DNA from 3 places in the Gracilibacillus sp. JCM 18860 genome. Region 1 is predicted to be linked to each of the others. Evidence: a T-box and tRNA genes for the amino acid it is inferred to sense, from the RefSeq annotation. Region 1 holds a T-box; the other regions hold tRNA genes.
What was found. A T-box is a leader RNA that pairs with one kind of tRNA and senses whether it is charged. The one in region 1 lies ahead of alaS (alanine--tRNA ligase), so its partner is inferred to be a tRNA-Ala.

Region 1 (5,098 bases):
ATAACCTTGTAATATCATTACTGCAGCCATTTTGTCGATGACCTTCTTGCGCTTTTTCCGACTAATATCTGCTTCAAGTAGAACTTTTTCCGCCGCCATGGTTGTAAGACGTTCGTCCCATAATATAGCCGGCAGTGAAAAATGGTTTTCGACAAATTTGGCGAACTCTTGTGATGCCTCACCTCGAGGACCAATTGTGCCATTCATGTTTTTGGGTAAACCAATGACAACCTTTTCTACTTCATGATCTTGAATAATTGTAGCTAATTCGCTTTTTACAGACTCGAAAACAGGTTCTTGCCACTGTAGGGTCGTTAAGCCTTGAGCTGTCCAGCCCAAACCATCGCTTATTGCGACTCCTACTGTTTTCGAGCCCACATCTAACCCTAGAATTTTACCCATTATGCTTATTCGAGCTAATATAATATTGGACTAATTCTTCCAATATTTCATCACGCTCAATTCTCCTAATCAAATTTCGTGCATCCTTATGACGGGGAATATATGCTGGATCACCTGATAGTAAATAACCAACAATTTGATTTATTGGATGATAACCTTTTTCCTCTAATGCTTCATGTACTAATAAAAGTACTTCGCTAACATCCTTCTCAACGGGTTCTTCAGCAAAATTAAATTTCATTGTTTTATCCATTCCATCCATGGAAGCACCCCCAAACGATACTAATTTACTCTATTGTGTCCCTATTATACCTTTTATAATAGAAAATTACCAAACTTAGCCTTTCTTTTCTGCATATTTTTCTACATATTGTAATGCTTCTTGAATCTTGCTTGGGTCTTTTCCACCAGCTTGTGCCATATCTGGACGGCCACCACCGCCGCCACCACATATTTTAGCCGTTTCTTTGATTAGATTACCAGCGTGATATTGTTGGACTAAATCTTTGGTCACCCCTGCAGCTAATTGAACCTTATTATTTTGAACAGTTGCTAATAAAATAATCGCAGATTTTAATTTTTGCTTCATATCATCAACCATTTGACGGAGCTGGTTCATATCAGAGACATCCACTTGTTTGGCTAAAACTTTAACTCCATTTATTTCTTTTACATCTTCTAGAATGGAAGATGCTTCAAGTTGAGACAGTTTCTTACTGAGTGAATCCATTTCCTTCGCTTGATCCTTCATTTCTTTAAATAGATGTTCAATCCGTTCAGTAACTTGCTCTTCCTTCGTTTTCAATTTAGAAGCAACTGTTTTTAATAATTGGTGCTTTCCATTAACAAATTGGTAGGCACTTTTGGCAGTTACAGCTTCTATTCTTCTCGTTCCAGCACCTATACCAGATTCTGAAACAATTTTAAATAGGCCAATCTCAGCAGAATTTTGTACATGGCATCCACCACATAATTCGATACTATAGTCACCAATTTGAACAACACGTACGATCTCCCCATATTTTTCACCAAATAATGCCATCGCACCCATCTCTTTTGCTTCCGCTAATTTTTTATTGCTAATCATTACTGGAATGGATGCCCATATTTTTTCATTGACGAGCTGCTCAATTTCTACAATTTCTTCTTCGGTTATAGCGCCAAAGTGGGAAAAGTCAAAGCGAAGACGATTACTAGTGACTAGAGAGCCCGCTTGATTAACATGTGTTCCTAATACATCCTTTAATGCTTGGTGCAATAAATGGGTTGCCGTATGGTTCTTTATAATAAACTGACGTGATGATTCATCTACACGAGCCGTTACTTGTTCATTCGTAGAAACGGTCCCTTTTTTCACTAGAATCCGATGCAGATTTTGTCCATTCGGTGCTTTTTGGACATCCAGTACTTCAGCCTCTCCATTTTTGCTAAAGATCAAACCTTTATCTGCTATTTGTCCACCACTTTCTGCATAAAATGGCGTCTCTGCTAGGATTAAATAAGCTTCTTGACCATCCTGAATAGAAGAAACGGTTTCTTTTTCTGCCACGATCGCTGAAACAGTCGTATCAATTCGTAATTGGTCATATCCAATGAACGTACTATTCGCATCTATGCTAGCTAGGACACCATCTTGAATCTGCATTGAATCAACCTTTTGTCTAGCATTTCGAGCTCTGTCGCGTTGTTTTTCCATCTCTTTTTCAAAACCTTCTTCATCTATTGTAAACCCAGCTTCAGCGACATATTCCTCTGTTAATTCTTTTGGAAAGCCATAGGTATCATATAATCGGAAAACTTCTTCCCCTGGAAATATACTACTATTCTCTTCTTTTTCACGTTTAACAATGGTATTTAAAATCTGTAAACCTTCTTGTAAGGTTTCATGGAATCTTTCTTCCTCTGTTTGAACAACATTTTGAATAAAGGCTTCCTTTGCCTTCACCTCTGGATAGAATGCTTCCATTATTGTTGCTACAGTTGGTACAAGTTTGAACATAAAAGGCTTTTCAATTCCAATTTGTTTCGCATACCGTACTGCACGACGTAATAACCGTCTTAGTACATATCCTCTACCTTCATTAGAAGGAAGTGCACCATCACTCACGGCAAAAGTGACTGTTCTAATATGGTCTGCAATCACTTTAAAGGCAACATCTGATTCAGCTTTTGTCTGATATTTTGTGTTTGCCATTTTTTCAGTAGCTTGTATAATCGGTAAGAATAAATCTGTTTCAAAATTTGTTCTTGTTCCTTGAATAACACTTACTAAACGTTCAAGTCCCATACCGGTATCAATGTTTTTCTTCGGAAGAGGTGTGTAGCTATCATCTGGGTTATGGTTAAATTGAGAAAAAACAAGGTTCCAAATTTCTAGATAGCGCTCATTTTCTCCACCAGGGTATAGCTCAGGATCACTCAGATCATTGCCATATTCCTCCCCACGATCATAAAAAATCTCCGTATTTGGTCCACTTGGTCCTTCCCCAATATCCCAAAAGTTCTCTTCAATTCGTATAATTCGTTCTTCTGGTAAACCGATCTTATCTCGCCAAAGCTTGTAAGCTTCTTCATCCTCGGGGTGGACTGTAACCGATAGCTTTTCACTATCAAATCCAATCCATTTGTCTCCTGTTAAGAACTCCCACGCAAAATCAATCGCTTCCTCTTTAAAATAATCACCAATGGAAAAATTACCAAGCATTTCAAAAAAGGTGTGATGTCTCGCTGTATAACCGACGTTTGTAATATCATTTGTTCTAATTGATTTTTGTGCATTTGTAATTCTAGGATTTTCTGGGATAACACGTCCATCAAAGTATTTTTTCAATGTAGCTACACCACTGTTAATCCATAGTAGTGTTGGGTCATCCTTTGGTACTAATGAGGCACTTGGTTCTATTTCATGACCCTTTTCTTTAAAGAAATCCAAAAACATTTTACGAACCTGTGCAGATGATAATTGTTTCATTTTATTATACCTCCGTTTTATAGTAAAAAAACTCCCATCCCTGCTATAAAGCAAAGGGACGAGAGTTTCCGCGGTACCACCCTAATTATAGCTTTATTCCAAAGCTATCATCTTTCGATCCGTAACGTGGATACCACCGGCAGTGATTAAACTGCACTTCAAACTAGCTTCAGTAACCAGTGCATTAGAATTTCTTCCAGCCAAGGAAATTCCTCTCTAGAAATGTTAGCTACCTACTCATGTTTTTCATCGTTTTTCCGTTATATGACTTCGCTAGGATATTATATTGAAAAAATGGCTATCTGTCAATTTGTTTCATCTGTCGGTAAATAAGCGGGACCGCCACTCTCCCGATTGCTAATAAAGGAACGGCTAGGATCATTCCAATCACTCCTCCCACTTTTGCTGCAATAAATAATGCAAGAATGATATAAACAGGATGGATGCGAATACTTTTACCAACAATAAAAGGAGAAAGCAGATTCCCTTCTGTAAGCTGAACAGCTAAAATGACAAGCAATACGAATAACACCATTTTAGTCGAAATCGTAAAGGCGATTAAAAGTGCAGGAATGGCACCAATAATTGGACCAAAATATGGAATGAAGTTGGTTAAACCAATAATAACCCCGAGTAGGATGGAATATTCCATTCCAATCCATTTTAATAATAAGTAGGCAATAAAGCCGACTAAGAAGCAAACTAAAATTTGCCCTCGAATATATTGACCTAAACTCTCTTCCATTTCATTTGCTAATCTTTTTGTAAAGGCATGATATCTAGTAGGTATTAGCTTGAGTACCCCTTTTTCCAAACGGCTGTAATCCTTTAAAAAATAAAAAGACAAAATGGGGATTACGGCAATCATGACAAACACATCAAAAACCATTGGAATATTATCCATTATCGCTGTGAAGATATTGCCAAGCCTATTCTCTATGTTAAGAAAAAATTCATCTAATTTATCATGAAAGCCTTCTGGCAAAAATGATGTTTGATCATAAATACTATATAAAAAGGTCTGATAGGACTCGATTAATTGTGGAATGTTCAGTCTGAACTCATTTAATTGTCTTACGATCGTCGGAAAATAGAAATAGATTCCTAGACCAGCTATTAGAAAGAAGAATAAATAAATTAGTAATATAGCGATTGTTCGTGGAATATTGTATTGATGAATCTTCTCAACAACTGGGTGCAATAAATATGCTATCAAACCCGCTATGAGAAAAGGTAGGATAATTTGAAAAAACATGAGCAATAAGCTTTTATAAAATGGGAATAAAATGATTAATAGATAGAAAAAGAGTACGGCAAGGCAAAGGATGATTAACTGAAGCGCAATGCGAACCTTTTTTGCTTGATTCTTCATCATCATTACCTCTCTACTCTTCTTTCCTCATCGGAAAAAAGGTCATCTAAAGAGCTTAAGGAACCATCCATTTCTACTTCGTGAAGGTGAAGGAGATCATTTTGTATTGATAGCTCTATATAACAATTCCAGCAATAATACTGGTTAGTCCCAATAATTCCAATATCCTTGCTTCTGCAGTTTGGGCAAATCACCAAAGTTCCCTCATTTCTTACGTTTTTACCATACATCCTTTCCATAATAAGGATTTTTATACACATCATAAGGATGGATAAATGAAAGAAATGATCTTTTGCCGTACTTTTTTTCTATTGTGGAAACAATGTATTCAATGAGTGAGTGAAGGTTTTATG
Region 2 (5,098 bases), 2.0 Mb from region 1:
GTAGAGGGTTTCCCCATTCGGAAATTCTCGGATCAATGCTTACGTACAGCTCCCCGAGACATATCGGTGTTTGTCCCGTCCTTCTTCGGCTCCTAGTGCCAAGGCATCCACCGTGCGCCCTTTTTCACTTAACTATACTCATGCTTCAGATGAAAAAGTCGTTGGTTTTTATTTGATGTCTTGTCATCAGTTTCGTGTTGGCTTCTTTTGGTGCCTTCACGTCCTGATTTCTTCTTATCTAGTTTTCAAGGTACAGCTTCCACACGAGGTGGTGACTTCTGTATTCGTCACAAAACATGACGGGTTTTAACAGAAGATCCTCTGAGCATCAATCGCTCAAAACTGAACCAAACAACCAAGTACAATCTATGATGATCTACGCTAGTAGACCATTTCCTATTGTGTCTAGCTCCAGCACCCAGCGACTAGCACAACTTCCCTCACCTCCGTACGATAAGTCAACATCAAGTCGCTAAGCTCCTTGTGTTTCCTTTATCTCCTTCGGTTCAGTCCAGTTTGTACGTCGCTAACCGGGTGCTTCCGCCTTTCACTTTATCCTTAGAAAGGAGGTGATCCAGCCGCACCTTCCGATACGGCTACCTTGTTACGACTTCACCCCAATCATTGGCCCCACCTTCGGCGGCTGGCTCCAAAGGTTACCCCACCGACTTCGGGTGTTGCCAACTCTCGTGGTGTGACGGGCGGTGTGTACAAGGCCCGGGAACGTATTCACCGCGGCATGCTGATCCGCGATTACTAGCGATTCCGGCTTCATGTAGGCGAGTTGCAGCCTACAATCCGAACTGAGAATGGTTTTATGGGATTGGCTTCACCTCACGGCTTCGCTGCCCTTTGTACCATCCATTGTAGCACGTGTGTAGCCCAGGTCATAAGGGGCATGATGATTTGACGTCATCCCCACCTTCCTCCGGTTTGTCACCGGCAGTCACCTTAGAGTGCCCAACTCAATGCTGGCAACTAAGATCAAGGGTTGCGCTCGTTGCGGGACTTAACCCAACATCTCACGACACGAGCTGACGACAACCATGCACCACCTGTCATTCGGTCCCCGAAGGGAACTCCCTATCTCTAGGGACATCCGAAGATGTCAAGACCTGGTAAGGTTCTTCGCGTTGCTTCGAATTAAACCACATGCTCCACCGCTTGTGCGGGCCCCCGTCAATTCTTTTGAGTTTCAGCCTTGCGGCCGTACTCCCCAGGCGGAGTGCTTAATGCGTTAACTGCAGCACTAAGGGGCGGAAACCCCCTAACACCTAGCACTCATCGTTTACGGCGTGGACTACCAGGGTATCTAATCCTGTTCGCTCCCCACGCTTTCGCACCTCAGCGTCAGTTACAGACCAGAGAGCCGCTTTCGCCACTGGTGTTCCTCCACATCTCTACGCATTTCACCGCTACACGTGGAATTCCGCTCTCCTCTTCTGTACTCAAGTTCCCCAGTTTCCAATGACCGCTTGCGGTTGAGCCGCAAGATTTCACATCAGACTTAAGAAACCGCCTACGCGCGCTTTACGCCCAATAATTCCGGACAACGCTTGCCCCCTACGTATTACCGCGGCTGCTGGCACGTAGTTAGCCGGGGCTTCCTCGATAGGTACCGTCAAGGTACCGCCCTATTCGAACGGTACTTGTTCTTCCCTAACAACAGAACTTTACGATCCGAAAACCTTCTTCGTTCACGCGGCGTTGCTCCGTCAGACTTTCGTCCATTGCGGAAGATTCCCTACTGCTGCCTCCCGTAGGAGTCTGGGCCGTGTCTCAGTCCCAGTGTGGCCGATCACCCTCTCAGGTCGGCTATGCATCGTTGCCTTGGTGAGCCGTTACCTCACCAACTAGCTAATGCACCGCGGGCCCATCTGTAAGTGATAGCTTGCGCCACCTTTCCACTTCGGTTCCTATGAACCAAAGTACTATCCGGTATTAGCCCCGGTTTCCCGGAGTTATCCCAGTCTTACAGGCAGGTTGCCCACGTGTTACTCACCCGTCCGCCGCTCGTTCCACTCACGTCCTCCCGAAGGATTCAGTCAGCTTCCCGCGCTCGACTTGCATGTATTAGGCACGCCGCCAGCGTTCGTCCTGAGCCAAGATCAAACTCTCCATAAAATAGATGCACCGAAGTGCTTGTGTTGATCAAGCTCGCTTAAAGCTAGCATGTTCTTACTTTTTGTACTGGTTGTTTTGTTCAGTTTTCAATGATCAATAAAAATGGTGGAGCCTAGCGGGATCGAACCGCTGACCTCCTGCGTGCAAAGCAGGCGCTCTCCCAGCTGAGCTAAGGCCCCACATAAAAAATGAAGATGGTCGGGAAGACAGGATTTGAACCTGCGACCCCTTGGTCCCAAACCAAGTGCTCTACCAAGCTGAGCTACTTCCCGGAAATGGCGCGCCCGAGAGGAGTCGAACCCCTAACCTTTTGATCCGTAGTCAAACGCTCTATCCAATTGAGCTACGGGCGCTAAGTGGTGCCGAGGGCCGGACTCGAACCGGCACGGTGGAAACCCACCGCAGGATTTTAAGTCCTGTGCGTCTGCCAATTCCGCCACCCCGGCATGGGATAATACCAATCTAATCATCTGGCAAACAAAATGATTAAATCTACTGGAGCGGAAGACGGGATTCGAACCCGCGACCCCCACCTTGGCAAGGTGGTGTTCTACCACTGAACTACTTCCGCAATATATTTATTAATATGGTGCGGGTGGAGGGACTTGAACCCCCACGTCGAGAGACACTAGATCCTAAGTCTAGCGCGTCTGCCAATTCCGCCACACCCGCATTAAAATGGTGAGCCATGGAGGATTCGAACCTCCGACCCTCTGATTAAAAGTCAGATGCTCTACCAACTGAGCTAATGGCTCTAAATGGTGCCGGCCAGAGGACTTGAACCCCCAACCTACTGATTACAAGTCAGTTGCTCTACCAATTGAGCTAGACCGGCATAACATGGTGGAGGATGCAGGGCTCGAACCTGCGACCCCTTGCTTGTAAGGCAAGTGCTCTCCCAGCTGAGCTAATCCTCCTATGTATGCCTGGCAGCGTCCTACTCTTGCAGGGGCGTGAGCCCCAACTACCATGGGCGCTGGAGAGCTTAACTACTGTGTTCGGTATGGGAACAGGTGTGACCTCTCCGCTATCGCCACCAGACTCGTTTTTTCAAGGACAAGATACATTATAACGCATTTCTCACAACAAATGCAAGAGTTTTTTAAAAATACCTTGAAAACTAGATAAGAAGTAGACAAACCATTGGTTTTTCATCCAAAGAACGTATAGATAAGTCCTCGATCGATTAGTATTCGTCAGCTCCACATGTCACCATGCTTCCACCTCGAACCTATCTACCTCATCGTCTCTGAGGGATCTTACTCACTTAAAGTGTGGGGAAGTCTCATCTTGAGGGGGGCTTCATGCTTAGATGCTTTCAGCACTTATCCCTTCCACACGTAGCTACCCAGCGATGCTCCTGGCGGAACAACTGGTGCACCAGCGGTGTGTCCATCCCGGTCCTCTCGTACTAAGGACAGCTCCTCTCAAACTTCCAACGCCCACGACGGATAGGGACCGAACTGTCTCACGACGTTCTGAACCCAGCTCGCGTACCGCTTTAATGGGCGAACAGCCCAACCCTTGGGACCGACTACAGCCCCAGGATGCGATGAGCCGACATCGAGGTGCCAAACCTCCCCGTCGATGTGGACTCTTGGGGGAGATAAGCCTGTTATCCCCGGGGTAGCTTTTATCCGTTGAGCGACGGCCCTTCCATTCGGTACCGCCGGATCACTAAGCCCGACTTTCGTCCCTGCTCGACTTGTAGGTCTCGCAGTCAAGCTCCCTTCTGCCTTTACACTCTTCGAATGATTTCCAACCATTCTGAGGGAACCTTTGGGCGCCTCCGTTACTCTTTAGGAGGCGACCGCCCCAGTCAAACTGCCCACCTGACACTGTCTCCGAACCGGATCACGGTTCTGGGTTAGAAGGTTCATACAGCCAGGGTGGTATCCCACCGGCGCCTCCACGTAAGCTAGCGCTCACGTTTCCAAGGCTCCCACCTATCCTGTACAAGCTGTACAAACATTCCATATCAGGCTACAGTAAAGCTCCACGGGGTCTTTCCGTCCTGTCGCGGGTAATGCGCATCTTCACGCATAGTATAATTTCACCGGGTCTCTCGTTGAGACAGTGCCCAAGTCGTTGCACCTTTCGTGCGGGTCGGAACTTACCCGACAAGGAATTTCGCTACCTTAGGACCGTTATAGTTACGGCCGCCGTTTACTGGGGCTTCAGTTCAACGCTTCGCTTACGCTAACGCATCCCCTTAACCTTCCAGCACCGGGCAGGTGTCAGCCCCTATACTTCGCCTTTCGGCTTCGCAGAGACCTGTGTTTTTGCTAAACAGTCGCTTGGGCCTTTTCACTGCGGCTTACTCGTAAGTAAGCACCCCTTCTCCCGAAGTTACGGGGTCATTTTGCCGAGTTCCTTAACGAGAGTTCTCCCGATCACCTTAGGATTCTCTCCTCGCCTACCTGTGTCGGTTTGCGGTACGGGCACCCTTTTCCTTGCTAGAGGCTTTTCTTGGCAGTGTGAAATCCGGAACTTCGGTACTCATTTTCCCTCCCGATCACAGCTTGTGATTGCCAGACGGATTTGCCTATCTGACTCACTCACTGCTTCGACGCACACGTCCAGTCGTGCGCTTTCCTTATCCTACTGCGTCCCCCCATCACTCAAACGGAATTGGGTGGTACAGGAATATCCACCTGTTGTCCATCGCCTACGCCTTTCGGCCTCGGCTTAGGCCCCGACTAACCCTGAGCGGACGAGCCTTCCTCAGGAAACCTTAGGCATTCGGTGTAGAAGATTCTCACTTCTATTTCGCTACTCATACCGGCATTCTCACTTCTAAGCGCTCCACCAGTCCTCACGGTCTGACTTCCCTGCACTTAGAACGCTCTCCTACCATTGTTCGTAGAACAATCCGTAGCTTCGGTGATACGTTTAGCCCCGGTACATTTTCGGCGCAGCGTCACTCGACCAGTGAGCTATTACGCACTCTTTAAATGATGGCTGCTTCTAAGCC
Region 3 (5,098 bases), 2.1 Mb from region 1:
ACAAAAAAGAAAAAATCGATTTTGGCTATTTACAAGAAATATCCTTTTATTTTTAACAGCAATAAGTTTTGTTTGGTTTCTAACACATCAGCTAATGACTCTCAACGAAAAGAATAAGTATAGTCCAATAGGGGAATTAGTAGAGGTCGATGGAAAGAATATGCATGTCTATACAAAAGGGAAAGGTGAAAATACGATTGTATTACTTAGTGGCCTAGGAACTGCTGCACCTGTGTTAGATTTTGAACCATTGATTAACGAGCTGGCAAAGCAAAACAATGTAGTATCCATTGAGAGCTTTGGTTATGGCTGGAGCGATAGTACTAACAAAGAGCGTACAGTAAAGAACATTGTAGAAGAGATTCGATCTGCTCTAAAAAAAGCAGGTATAGAAGGTCCGTACATATTGATGCCACATTCTATTTCTGGGATTTACAGCTTGTATTATGCTAATAAATATCCAGATGAAATTCAATCAGTGGTAGGAATAGACTTTACTTTACCACAAGCTCTAGATTATTTTAATGAATCAGCACCGACGATGCCTAACTATATGAAATATTTAGCACCAACAGGGATTGGACGACTTGTTACAATGGTGAATCCAGATGATTTTTTACCAATAGCGGAAAAAGGAACATATACAGAGGAAAACTTAAAAATGACAAAAGCCATTTCAGCTTGGAAAGGCTATAATGAAAATATTGTTGAAGAAGCTAATCAAATAGGAAACAATGTACAGAAAACGAAGAATATGACTTTTCCACCTACAATTCCTGTCTTAGTTTTCACAACGAAAGAAGAGTCACAGGGAAGGAAATCACTAGAAACATTTTATAAGGAACAGTTACATGATCATCATTCCAGTAAGGTCATCACACTAGAGGGACATCATTATTTACACTGGACTCGTGCTAAGGATATGGCTAAGCAATTCGAAGAATGGAAGGAAAATATAGATAAAAACAACTGAAGCAATTCTCTATTATACAGCAAAAACCGAACTATTTTAAAATCATAGTTCGGTTTCCGTCTTTGACAAAATAAAAATGGAGCCTAGCGGGATCGAACCGCTGACCTCCTGCGTGCAAAGCAGGCGCTCTCCCAGCTGAGCTAAGGCCCCTAAAAATGGTGAGCCATGGAGGATTCGAACCTCCGACCCTCTGATTAAAAGTCAGATGCTCTACCAACTGAGCTAATGGCTCGTTAAAATAATTTTCTCCCTAATTCAAAGAGCGTTCATTATGTTAACCCCTGCATCTTCTAGTTTATTCGATGATGATTAATGCTTCGGGGTTACTCGTAGTTTATTCGGTAGAAGTATTGCTCGTTGCTCTACCAACTGAGCTAATGGCTCGTTAAAATAATTTTCTCCCTAATTCAAAGAGCGTTCATTATGTTAACCCCTGCATCTTCTAGTTTATTCGATGATGATTAATGCTTCGGGGTTACTCGTAGTTTATTCGGTAGAAGTATTGCTCGTTGCTCTACCAACTGAGCTAATGGCTCTTTTTAAAATATTTCTCTTCCTCAATCATACTGAGCTAATGGCTTCTATCCCATAGTTTCATTCTAATTGTTATAGTTTATATGCATTTAACCCTAAATTTTATATGTAGAAAAAAGAATGGCTGGGCTAGCTGGATTCGAACCAGCGCATGACGGTACCAAAAACCGTTGCCTTACCGCTTGGCTATAGCCCAACAAAAAACGTATATCGATAGTATACACGCCTGATCTAAATTTATACATAATAAATGGTGGAGGGAGTAGGACTCGAACCTACGAACCCGATGGGAGCGGATTTACAGTCCGCCGCGTTTGGCCAACTTCGCTATCCCTCCAAATAAAATTATGATCTAGTTCCAGTGGTGCCGGCCAGAGGACTTGAACCCCCAACCTACTGATTACAAGTCAGTTGCTCTACCAATTGAGCTAGACCGGCATAACATGGTGGAGGATGCAGGGCTCGAACCTGCGACCCCTTGCTTGTAAGGCAAGTGCTCTCCCAGCTGAGCTAATCCTCCGCCGCACAGGATGTGCAAGTGCATGCGTTGCGACAGGACGTCGCGATCTTAGCATGCCATCCTTAATATAAAGTAGCAATAACTAATGATTTCTGTGGTTATTATGGTGACCCGTACGGGATTCGAACCCGTGTTACCGCCGTGAAAGGGCGGTGTCTTAACCACTTGACCAACGGGCCAGTAAATCTAGGAGAGCTTCCAGCCGGACTTGAACCGACGACCCCTTCCTTACCATGGAAGTGCTCTACCGACTGAGCTATGGAAGCAAGTGGCTCCACAGGTAGGATTCGAACCTACGACCGATCGGTTAACAGCCGATTGCTCTACCACTGAGCTACTGTGGAATAAACATTTACTTCTGTTGCTTCTCAAAGCTTTGCCTGGCAGCGTCCTACTCTTGCAGGGGCGTGAGCCCCAACTACCATGGGCGCTGGAGAGCTTAACTACTGTGTTCGGTATGGGAACAGGTGTGACCTCTCCGCTATCGCCACCAGACTTGGTGGATATAAGCTAATCCTTATTAAGATGGGAGAAACTATACCATCAAAACTAGATAAGAAGTAGACAAACCATCGGTTTTTCATCCAAAGAACGTATAGATAAGTCCTCGATCGATTAGTATTCGTCAGCTCCACATGTCACCATGCTTCCACCTCGAACCTATCTACCTCATCGTCTCTGAGGGATCTTACTCACTTAAAGTGTGGGGAAGTCTCATCTTGAGGGGGGCTTCATGCTTAGATGCTTTCAGCACTTATCCCTTCCACACGTAGCTACCCAGCGATGCTCCTGGCGGAACAACTGGTGCACCAGCGGTGTGTCCATCCCGGTCCTCTCGTACTAAGGACAGCTCCTCTCAAACTTCCAACGCCCACGACGGATAGGGACCGAACTGTCTCACGACGTTCTGAACCCAGCTCGCGTACCGCTTTAATGGGCGAACAGCCCAACCCTTGGGACCGACTACAGCCCCAGGATGCGATGAGCCGACATCGAGGTGCCAAACCTCCCCGTCGATGTGGACTCTTGGGGGAGATAAGCCTGTTATCCCCGGGGTAGCTTTTATCCGTTGAGCGACGGCCCTTCCATTCGGTACCGCCGGATCACTAAGCCCGACTTTCGTCCCTGCTCGACTTGTAGGTCTCGCAGTCAAGCTCCCTTCTGCCTTTACACTCTTCGAATGATTTCCAACCATTCTGAGGGAACCTTTGGGCGCCTCCGTTACTCTTTAGGAGGCGACCGCCCCAGTCAAACTGCCCACCTGACACTGTCTCCGAACCGGATCACGGTTCTGGGTTAGAAGGTTCATACAGCCAGGGTGGTATCCCACCGGCGCCTCCACGTAAGCTAGCGCTCACGTTTCCAAGGCTCCCACCTATCCTGTACAAGCTGTACAAACATTCCATATCAGGCTACAGTAAAGCTCCACGGGGTCTTTCCGTCCTGTCGCGGGTAATGCGCATCTTCACGCATAGTATAATTTCACCGGGTCTCTCGTTGAGACAGTGCCCAAGTCGTTGCACCTTTCGTGCGGGTCGGAACTTACCCGACAAGGAATTTCGCTACCTTAGGACCGTTATAGTTACGGCCGCCGTTTACTGGGGCTTCAGTTCAACGCTTCGCTAATGCTAACGCATCCCCTTAACCTTCCAGCACCGGGCAGGTGTCAGCCCCTATACTTCGCCTTTCGGCTTCGCAGAGACCTGTGTTTTTGCTAAACAGTCGCTTGGGCCTTTTCACTGCGGCTTACTCGTAAGTAAGCACCCCTTCTCCCGAAGTTACGGGGTCATTTTGCCGAGTTCCTTAACGAGAGTTCTCCCGATCACCTTAGGATTCTCTCCTCGCCTACCTGTGTCGGTTTGCGGTACGGGCACCCTTTTCCTTGCTAGAGGCTTTTCTTGGCAGTGTGAAATCCGGAACTTCGGTACTCATTTTCCCTCCCGATCACAGCTTGTGATTGCCAGACGGATTTGCCTATCTGACTCACTCACTGCTTCGACGCACACGTCCAGTCGTGCGCTTTCCTTATCCTACTGCGTCCCCCCATCACTCAAACGGAATTGGGTGGTACAGGAATATCCACCTGTTGTCCATCGCCTACGCCTTTCGGCCTCGGCTTAGGCCCCGACTAACCCTGAGCGGACGAGCCTTCCTCAGGAAACCTTAGGCATTCGGTGTAGAAGATTCTCACTTCTATTTCGCTACTCATACCGGCATTCTCACTTCTAAGCGCTCCACCAGTCCTCACGGTCTGACTTCACTGCACTTAGAACGCTCTCCTACCATTGTTCGTAGAACAATCCGTAGCTTCGGTGATACGTTTAGCCCCGGTACATTTTCGGCGCAGCGTCACTCGACCAGTGAGCTATTACGCACTCTTTAAATGATGGCTGCTTCTAAGCCAACATCCTGGTTGTCTAAGCAACGCCACATCCTTTTCCACTTAACGTATACTTGGGGACCTTAGCTGACGGTCTGGGCTGTTTCCCTTTCGACTATGAACCTTATCACCCATAGTCTGACTCCCAAGGTAATATGATTGGCATTCGGAGTTTGACTGAATTCGGTAACCCGGTGAGGGCCCCTAGTCCAATCAGTGCTCTACCTCCAACATACATCCCTTGAGGCTAGCCCTAAAGCTATTTCGGAGAGAACCAGCTATCTCCGTGTTCGATTGGCATTTCACCCCTACCCACACCTCATCCCCGCACTTTTCAACGTACGTGGGTTCGGGCCTCCAGTCAGTGTTACCTGACCTTCACCCTGGACATGGGTAGATCACACGGTTTCGGGTCTACGACCCCCTACTATCTCGCCCTATTCAGACTCGCTTTCGCTGCGGCTCCGTGTCTTCCACTTAACCTTGCAGGAGATCGTAACTCGCCGGTCCATTCTACAAAAGGTACGCCGTCACCCATAAAAGGGCTTCGACTACTTGTAGGCACACGGTTTCAGGTTCTCTTTCACTCCCCTCCCGGGGTGCTTTTCACCTTTCCCTCACGGTACTGGTTCACTATCGGTCACTAGGGAGTATTTAGCCTTGGGAGATGGTCCTCCCGGATTCCGACGGA

Region 2: it has a tRNA-Ala gene. The T-box ahead of alaS (alanine--tRNA ligase) is inferred to sense a tRNA for this amino acid. The anticodon was not compared.
Region 3: it has a tRNA-Ala gene. The T-box ahead of alaS (alanine--tRNA ligase) is inferred to sense a tRNA for this amino acid. The anticodon was not compared.

Annotation. Positions count from the first base shown of each region.
Region 1 covers NZ_AP043868.1:781,181-786,278, forward strand. The annotation lists gene ruvX (Holliday junction resolvase RuvX) at 1-402, opposite strand, end outside; gene ACZ5R4_RS04140 (IreB family regulatory phosphoprotein) at 395-664, opposite strand; gene alaS (alanine--tRNA ligase) at 740-3,373, opposite strand; T-box leader at 3,425-3,632, opposite strand; gene ACZ5R4_RS04150 (AI-2E family transporter) at 3,672-4,745, opposite strand; gene ACZ5R4_RS04155 (hypothetical protein) at 4,751-4,975, opposite strand.
Region 2 covers NZ_AP043868.1:2,745,211-2,750,308, reverse strand. The annotation lists rRNA gene ACZ5R4_RS13940 (23S ribosomal RNA) at 1-134, opposite strand, end outside; rRNA gene ACZ5R4_RS13935 (16S ribosomal RNA) at 563-2,124, opposite strand; tRNA gene ACZ5R4_RS13930 (tRNA-Ala) at 2,228-2,303, opposite strand; tRNA gene ACZ5R4_RS13925 (tRNA-Pro) at 2,320-2,396, opposite strand; tRNA gene ACZ5R4_RS13920 (tRNA-Arg) at 2,401-2,477, opposite strand; tRNA gene ACZ5R4_RS13915 (tRNA-Leu) at 2,482-2,570, opposite strand; tRNA gene ACZ5R4_RS13910 (tRNA-Gly) at 2,621-2,695, opposite strand; tRNA gene ACZ5R4_RS13905 (tRNA-Leu) at 2,712-2,796, opposite strand; tRNA gene ACZ5R4_RS13900 (tRNA-Lys) at 2,804-2,879, opposite strand; tRNA gene ACZ5R4_RS13895 (tRNA-Thr) at 2,884-2,959, opposite strand; tRNA gene ACZ5R4_RS13890 (tRNA-Val) at 2,966-3,041, opposite strand; rRNA gene rrf (5S ribosomal RNA) at 3,049-3,165, opposite strand; rRNA gene ACZ5R4_RS13880 (23S ribosomal RNA) at 3,291-5,098, opposite strand, start outside.
Region 3 covers NZ_AP043868.1:2,855,810-2,860,907, reverse strand. The annotation lists gene ACZ5R4_RS14545 (alpha/beta fold hydrolase) at 1-973, shown strand, start outside; tRNA gene ACZ5R4_RS14540 (tRNA-Ala) at 1,051-1,123, opposite strand; tRNA gene ACZ5R4_RS14535 (tRNA-Lys) at 1,130-1,205, opposite strand; tRNA gene ACZ5R4_RS14530 (tRNA-Gln) at 1,629-1,703, opposite strand; tRNA gene ACZ5R4_RS14525 (tRNA-Tyr) at 1,759-1,844, opposite strand; tRNA gene ACZ5R4_RS14520 (tRNA-Thr) at 1,870-1,945, opposite strand; tRNA gene ACZ5R4_RS14515 (tRNA-Val) at 1,952-2,027, opposite strand; tRNA gene ACZ5R4_RS14510 (tRNA-Glu) at 2,132-2,206, opposite strand; tRNA gene ACZ5R4_RS14505 (tRNA-Thr) at 2,221-2,293, opposite strand; tRNA gene ACZ5R4_RS14500 (tRNA-Asn) at 2,297-2,371, opposite strand; rRNA gene rrf (5S ribosomal RNA) at 2,406-2,522, opposite strand; rRNA gene ACZ5R4_RS14490 (23S ribosomal RNA) at 2,623-5,098, opposite strand, start outside.